Regions from separate parts of the Alcanivorax sp. 97CO-5 genome, predicted to be linked through region 1. Evidence: predicted binding sites of a transcription regulator. Region 1 holds the regulator's gene; each other region holds the start of a gene.

Region 1 (2,272 bases):
GTTTTAACAACAGGCCTACAGCCTGTTGGCAATGTCCTAGTCGACAATGAGGAATGGCAATGCCTTCGCCAATGCCCGTGGAGCCCAGTTTTTCCCGGGCGACCAGAGCGTCGAAGACTTCCTGCTCATTAAGGCTGCCACAGCTGGCAGCTGCCAGCTGTGCAACCTGGTCAAGCAGTTGTTTCTTGCTGCTGGCCTGTACGCCGTGATGGGTGCGGGCCAGAGTCAGTAGTTCGCGAACTCGCATAATTGTCGCTTTGGGTTAGTGACCGTGCTTGTGGCTGACGGCTTTTTCTTTGTGTTTAAGAATCTGACGATCCAATTTGTCCGTCAGTTTATCGATCGCAGCATACATGTCATCTGCCTCAGCGGTGGCAAAGACATCGGCCCCGGAAATATGAATTGTGGACTCGGCTTTGTGGCTTTTGGGTTCCGGGGAAAGAATCACCTGGATGCTGGTAATTTGGTCGAAATGGCGCTCAAGGCGGGAAAATTTATCTCCCACATAAGTGCGCAAGGCATCGGTAATTTCCAGGTGATGACCGCTGATATTAATTTGCATGGCTGGCTCCTTTACCTGTTTGAGAAACCCGGGATAAAGACCTTGTTTATTCAGCCTTTCAGGCTGGCCTCGCAAGGTTTTCCCCGCGTTCCTGGGTCCGTTCTGGCGCTCTACACTAAACGTTTACGGGCGCTAGAAGACGGTATTCTCATCGCTTCTCTGTATTTGGCGACGGTCCGGCGCGCTACATTAATTCCCTGCTCATTGAGCAAGCTCGCCAGCTTGTTATCACTGAGTGGCTTGCGGGGATTCTCTGCAGCGACCAGTTTCTTAATAATGGCACGAATAGCAGTGGAGGAACACTCACCGCCGCCGTCGGTTCCCACATGACTGGAAAAGAAATATTTCAGCTCAAAGACGCCGCGTGGTGTCATCATGTATTTCTGATTGGTGACCCGGCTGATGGTTGACTCATGCATTTCAACAGCATCGGCAATATCCGCCAAAACCAGGGGTTTCATGGCTTCATCGCCATAATCGAAGAACCCTTGTTGCACGTCCACGATGCGGGTGGCCACCTTGAGCAAAGTGTCGTGGCGGCTTTGCAGGCTCTTGATGAACCATTTCGCTTCTTGAACGCAATTGCGCAAATATTGCCCGTCTTCACCGCTGGTGGTACGGGCAATGCTCGCGTATTGCTGTTGCAGGTTGACCCGCGGAAGGACGTCGTCGTTTAGGCTCACCTGCCAGCGACCTTGATGTTGGCGGACGATCACGTCAGGAACGGCGTAGTCCACTTGAGGTTCGCCAATTTGCTCACCGGGGGCTGGGTCCAGGGTGCGCAGTAGGGATAAAGCCTCTAGAAGGACCTCTTCAGAGAGCTGAAGGGTGCGGCGCAGTGCGGTGTAATCGTGCTTTTCTAGTAGGTTCAGATGTTCCAGTAGGGCAGAGGCTTCGTCGCGCAATGGGGTGTCCGCTGGCAGTTGGCGCAGCTGGACGCCGAGGCAGTCAGCTAGGTTGACGCTGGCGACGCCCACCGGGTCGAACTGTTGCAACCGGTGCTGCACGGCAAGCACTTCATCGTGCTCCAGTTCGTCTCCTTCGGTGAGTAGGTCTGGCTGGGCATTCACCATGTCGACGATATCGCTTAGGGGGGCAGTGATGTAACCACGGTCGTCCAGGGACTCGATAATCGTTATGGCGATTATCCGGTCTACATCGCTCATGGGGGTGAGGTTTAGCTGCCAGAGCAAGTGGTCCTGTAAGTTGCCGGAAACGGCGTGTCGTTGCTGCCATTCGTCGGCATCGTCGGGGAGTGCGGCGCTGTTGCTGGTGCTCTGGCCGGAATAGACGTCATCCCATTCGGTTTCCACCTCGGGCTCGTCTTGTATCAGTTCTTCTAGGGCGTTATCACGGTCGGTGTCGAGCTCTTCATCCTGACGTTCTTCGTCATGCTCGGGGAGGGCATCGTCACCGAAATCGTCTGCCAATTCCAGCAGGGGGTTGCTCTCTACTGCTTGCTGGATTTCCTGGCGCAGGTCTAAAGTGGATAGCTGCAAGAGGCGAATGGCCTGCTGCAGCTGCGGTGTCATGGTGAGCTGCTGGCCAATTTGTAATTGTAGTGTGGGCTTCATACTGCTCAGTATTCTGCTAGTCCCCAAAAAACCCAGGATAGCAGTCTATCTACACGCTAAGCAATATTTGTGCCAGGTGAAACTGTGTGCTAGGGATGACCGCAAGTCACAATAGAAGAGAGGATTTGCGGCGGAC
Region 2 (2,272 bases), on a different contig from region 1:
CAAACCCGGAAACCATGAATGCCCGCTTTCAGGCTGCTCGCACCCTGATGCTCAAACAGCAGCAAGTTGAGCCAGGGCGCCTGTTTGCCATCGGCTACTGTTTTGGTGGCGCAGTGGTGCTGGAACAGGCCCGCCGGGGTACTGATTTGGCCGGCGTAGCCAGCTTCCATGGCAGCCTGGGCACCGAGAACCCGGCAAAATCCGGCGAGCTGAAAGCTCGGGTTCTAGTCGCTACAGGGCAGGCTGACCCCATGGTGCCCGCAAAACAAGTAAGTGGTTTTGTCAGCGAGATGACCGCTGCCGGAGCCGATTTCCAATTACTGAGTTTCCCGGAGGCCAAGCACGGCTTCACTAACCCCGGGGCCGATGCTGCCGGTGAGCGATTCGAAATGCCCCTGGCCTACAGCGCTCATGCGGATCAGGTGAGCTGGGAGGCACTGATCGACTTCCTGGAACAGCCGGAGTAACCCGCACCACCCGAGCGCAAAGACGCGCGCCATGCACCATGCCGGCACACTTCATCGCGCCGGCATGGTATCCCCAATTCTGCTCCCCTCCCCCTAATTTCCAATGCCAAGCCGTGCCTTGTGCGGCAGACACGGCCTTTTCGCCTTTCCTGATTCAGGTTGGCACTTCCTTTGCTTTATTACGGGTAGAGGAATCGAATGGCTTTGTTGCCATCAAGCACTCAACACAATCTGCACCAATAGAAAGCTAGGGTTCCGATCGGCTACGCCAGCAGCCGATGCCTGGTCCGAGAGCCTTCGACCTTCTTGGCGCCGATAGATTGGCAGCAGCATCTACCGGCAGGGGGTTACACGGCGGGACAAAAGCCCGGGAGGACACGATGACAGCAGTGTCATTGGATTCCTCTTCGTCCGTAGCCAAGGAGGTCCGACATGACCCGTTCCCTATGCAAAATAGCTGCAGCTGCAGCACTCGTTCTGTTTACCACGCTCACACCTGTTACTGCACTGGCCAAAGATTCTTTTAGCGTCTGCTGGTCTATCTACGTGGGCTGGATGCCATGGGACTATGGCGCCCAGCAAAAGATCGTCGACAAGTGGGCAGCCAAATACGACATCACCATCGATGTGGTTCAGATCAACGACTATGTGGAATCCATCAACCAGTACACTGCCGGTGCCTACGACGGCTGCGCCATGACCAACATGGATGCCCTGACCATTCCCGCCGCCGGGGGTGTGGACTCTACTGCCCTGATTGTGGGGGATTTTTCCAACGGTAACGATGGCGTGGTGCTCAAGGGCACTGACACGCTAGCCAACATCAAGGGCCAGGATGTAAATCTGGTAGAACTGTCCGTTTCTCACTACTTGTTGGCCCGCGCACTCGACACTGTCAACTTAAGCGAAAAGGACCTGACCGTGGTGAACACCTCCGACGCCGACATGGTGGCCGCCTTCACTACCAAGGGGGTCACTGCTGTGGCCACCTGGAATCCCCTACTCAGCGAAATCACCGCCATGCCGGACAGCCACAAGGTCTTCGACTCTTCAAAGATCCCGGGCGAAATCATCGACCTGATGGTGGTGAACACCGAGACCCTCAAAGCCAACCCGAACTTCGGTAAGGCACTCACCGGTGCGTGGTATGAAATCATGGCCACCATGTCCGCCGATGACGATGCCGGCAAGGCTGCCCGCACCTTCATGGCCAAAGCGTCCGGCACCGATCTAGCCGGATACGACGCTCAGCTGGCGTCAACCCGCATGTTCTACAAGGCCAGCGAAGCGGTGACGTTCGTCAACAGCCCCGAGCTGAAAGACACCATGCAGAAAGTGGCGGAGTTTTCATTCGATCACGGCCTGCTCGGGGAAGGCGCTCCGAACGCCGGCTTCGTCGGTATCGAAACCCCGGTTGGCGTATTCGGTAGCGAAAGCAATGTGCAGCTGCGCTTTATCGCCGATTACATGGCCATGGCCGCCGACGGGAAGCTGTAACACCTGAAGGCTCAGGTCGAGGCCGGACAGAGTTAGCTTTTTTCGGCGTCGACCATTGCACTAGCTCCGACACTTACCAGTGGGAACCCCCATGAAGAAACTGATCAACAGACAGCCCAGCAGGGCAGCAAGCTGGGCATTGGGGCTACTTCCCTTTGCACTGCTGATTGTCGTTTACATGTTGGCATCAGATGCACGTCTTGCCGACAATCCAAACGACAAACTCCTGCCTGCACTGGACAGTTTTGTTCAGGCCATTAATCGCATGGCATTCGAGCCCAGCAAACGCAGCGGTGAGTACCTGCTTC
Region 3 (2,272 bases), on a different contig from region 1:
CCACCGGCGCCATGAACCTCTTTAACAACCAGTTCCGGTAATTTTTCCAACACTACCTTCAGATCGTCCTGTTTTCGGCATTGCCAAGTAGGGACATTGGAGAGAATCGGTTCCTCATCAAGATAGAATCGAATCATATCCGGCACATAGGGATAGATAGATTTGTCATCGCCCACTCCGGTACCCACCGCATTGGCCAGCACCACGTTCCCCTGACGGTAAACCGAGATCAATCCGGGAACGCCGAGCATGGAATCCGAACGGAACGCGAGTGGATCAAGAAACGCATCATCGATACGCCGATAAATCACGTCCACCTTCTGCGGGCCCGCGGTAGTCCGCATATAGACATAACCATTCTTTACAAACAGATCAGCGCCTTCTACCAATTCGATACCCATCTGCTGGGCCAAAAAGGCATGCTCAAAATAAGCACTGTTAAACTGCCCCGGGGTAAGTAACACAACGCAGGGATGGCTGTGAGTGGCGCTTTGCTGCAATGTCTCCAGCAACAATGCTGGGTAGTGCTCAACTGGCGCCACGCTCTGCCCGGCGAACAATTCAGGAAAAAGGCGCATCATCATGCGCCGGTTTTCAATCATGTAGCTTACCCCCGAAGGGGTACGTAGGTTGTCCTCCAATACAAACCAAGATCCTTCACCATCCCGAATAAGATCGACCCCGCTGATTTGCGAATAGACCTGATTGGGGAGGTCAACATCCTGCATACAGGGCTGATATTGGGCATTACCAAAAATCTGCTCTGCGGGAATACGCCCGTCGCGAATAATATTCTGGTCGTGGTAAATATCATGCAGGAATAGATTCAGTGCCTGAACACGCTGAATAGCACCGCGTTCCAACAAACTCCACTCACTGGCAGGTAAGACACGCGGCAGGGTATCAAACGGGATAAGTCGTTCGGTGCCGCTCTCCTCGCCGTAAACATTGAACGTAATCCCAACACGATGAAACTGCAGCTCTGCTTCCTTGCGCTTACGTAGCAGTAAGCTTCGGTCCTGTCGGAGCAACCAATCATGGTAGCTCGTGTAGTGAGGTCGCACCTCACCGCCCGGCGCTATCATCTCATCGAAACCGGGCACTGCCGGCAACTGTAATGAACGCATGGCATCGTCCCTGTTAATGAAGCACGCTAAAAGCATCGTCCTTTTTGTATTGCTAATGCATAAAGCAGCAAGTCCTGTGCCAAAACATGCCCCCATTAGCCTGTAAAAAATCACCACAGAGGCTTACCAAGGGCCAATAAAGTGCAAAGCAAAAAAACACATGGCTTTAATGCACTATTCTGGCCACCATCATCACCATTACCAGGCTGGTGGCGAAGTGATTGATGCGGGCTCTATACCCCTTCGAACTCGCTTAAGGCCTGGCTGTGGCTAGGAGGCAACGCCCTGCCCTGCTCCATCAAAATTGCTAGGAACAAGATAATCCCTGCCGCGGTACAGGAAACGGCGAGTTGAACCGAAAATTCAAGGAACCACACTACATCAACGCCATGACAGGGAGATATCAGCGAGCGTGCAAGACACACAATGGTGATCACGCAAACAGTAACAACGGAACGGGATCTGACTCAGCACCGGTAGCGTGAGCGTGCTGCATAGCGAACACTCCCGCATTGTCGATAGCCACCCCCTTCGGCAGAGTAGCTTTGCCCAAGAGGCACAAGAGGTGTCGCGCTACTCAAAAGTAGCGCGAAATTGCTCCCGGGCCGAAGAAACGGCCCAGGGACTGGGTGGCCACACTGGCACAGGTTAAACGTGCTGCAATAGCGATAAGCTGGTCGCCAGCCAACGCGCTTAACCTTTGCCCAATCTCCTCCAAGCTAGCAGCATACCGGACACCAGTGCGGCAAGGATCAGCAACACCAGAACCACCATTACGGCATCTCGCTGCGGGGGGGATAGGCCTAGGCGGCCCACGAAATGGTACTTATGTAAATTGATGAAATGCAGTGCACGTAGAATGGAAGAAGGAGTGACTTCGTTAGCCATATGGCCACTGCGAGTTTCCACCAGCATGGCCAGCTGCGGCTGATTCACCAACGACAACTTGCGCACCGGTAAACGCTTGTAGACACTAGGATAATCAAAACGAAATTTCGTAAGTAGCTCTGTGTCTCGGACCTCAACGGACTCACCCACAAAGCGCTCTACCAGTTTCTTCGCATAGGCTTCATCGGCACCGGTCACCTTCTCGCCCTTCACGGCATTAACATACTGCAGTGCCGTCACGCCGTTCTCACCCTGTT

What was found. The regulator sigma-54, encoded in region 1, starts transcription at its own class of promoters, with help from an activator protein. The targets are predictions, from matches to a motif close to TGGCACNNNNNTTGCTNT.
Region 2: Y017_RS13175 (putative urea ABC transporter substrate-binding protein) is a predicted target of sigma-54. The motif match lies at 628-645, and genes of this name have one in related genera.
Region 3: Y017_RS01385 (circularly permuted type 2 ATP-grasp protein) is a predicted target of sigma-54. The motif match lies at 1,192-1,209, and genes of this name have one in related genera.

What each region holds. Positions count from the first base shown of each region.
Region 1 is NZ_KI965903.1:145,726-147,997, forward strand. It holds gene ptsN (PTS IIA-like nitrogen regulatory protein PtsN) at 1-247, opposite strand, end outside; gene hpf (ribosome hibernation-promoting factor, HPF/YfiA family) at 263-562, opposite strand; gene Y017_RS10035 (RNA polymerase factor sigma-54) at 673-2,136, opposite strand.
Region 2 is NZ_KI965906.1:110,102-112,373, forward strand. It holds gene Y017_RS13170 (dienelactone hydrolase family protein) at 1-467, shown strand, start outside; guanidine-I (ykkC/yxkD leader) riboswitch at 704-843, shown strand; gene Y017_RS13175 (putative urea ABC transporter substrate-binding protein) at 900-1,964, shown strand; gene Y017_RS13180 (ABC transporter permease) at 2,056-2,272, shown strand, end outside.
Region 3 is NZ_KI965877.1:302,040-304,311, forward strand. It holds gene Y017_RS01385 (circularly permuted type 2 ATP-grasp protein) at 1-1,127, opposite strand, end outside; gene Y017_RS01390 (hypothetical protein) at 1,821-2,272, opposite strand, start outside.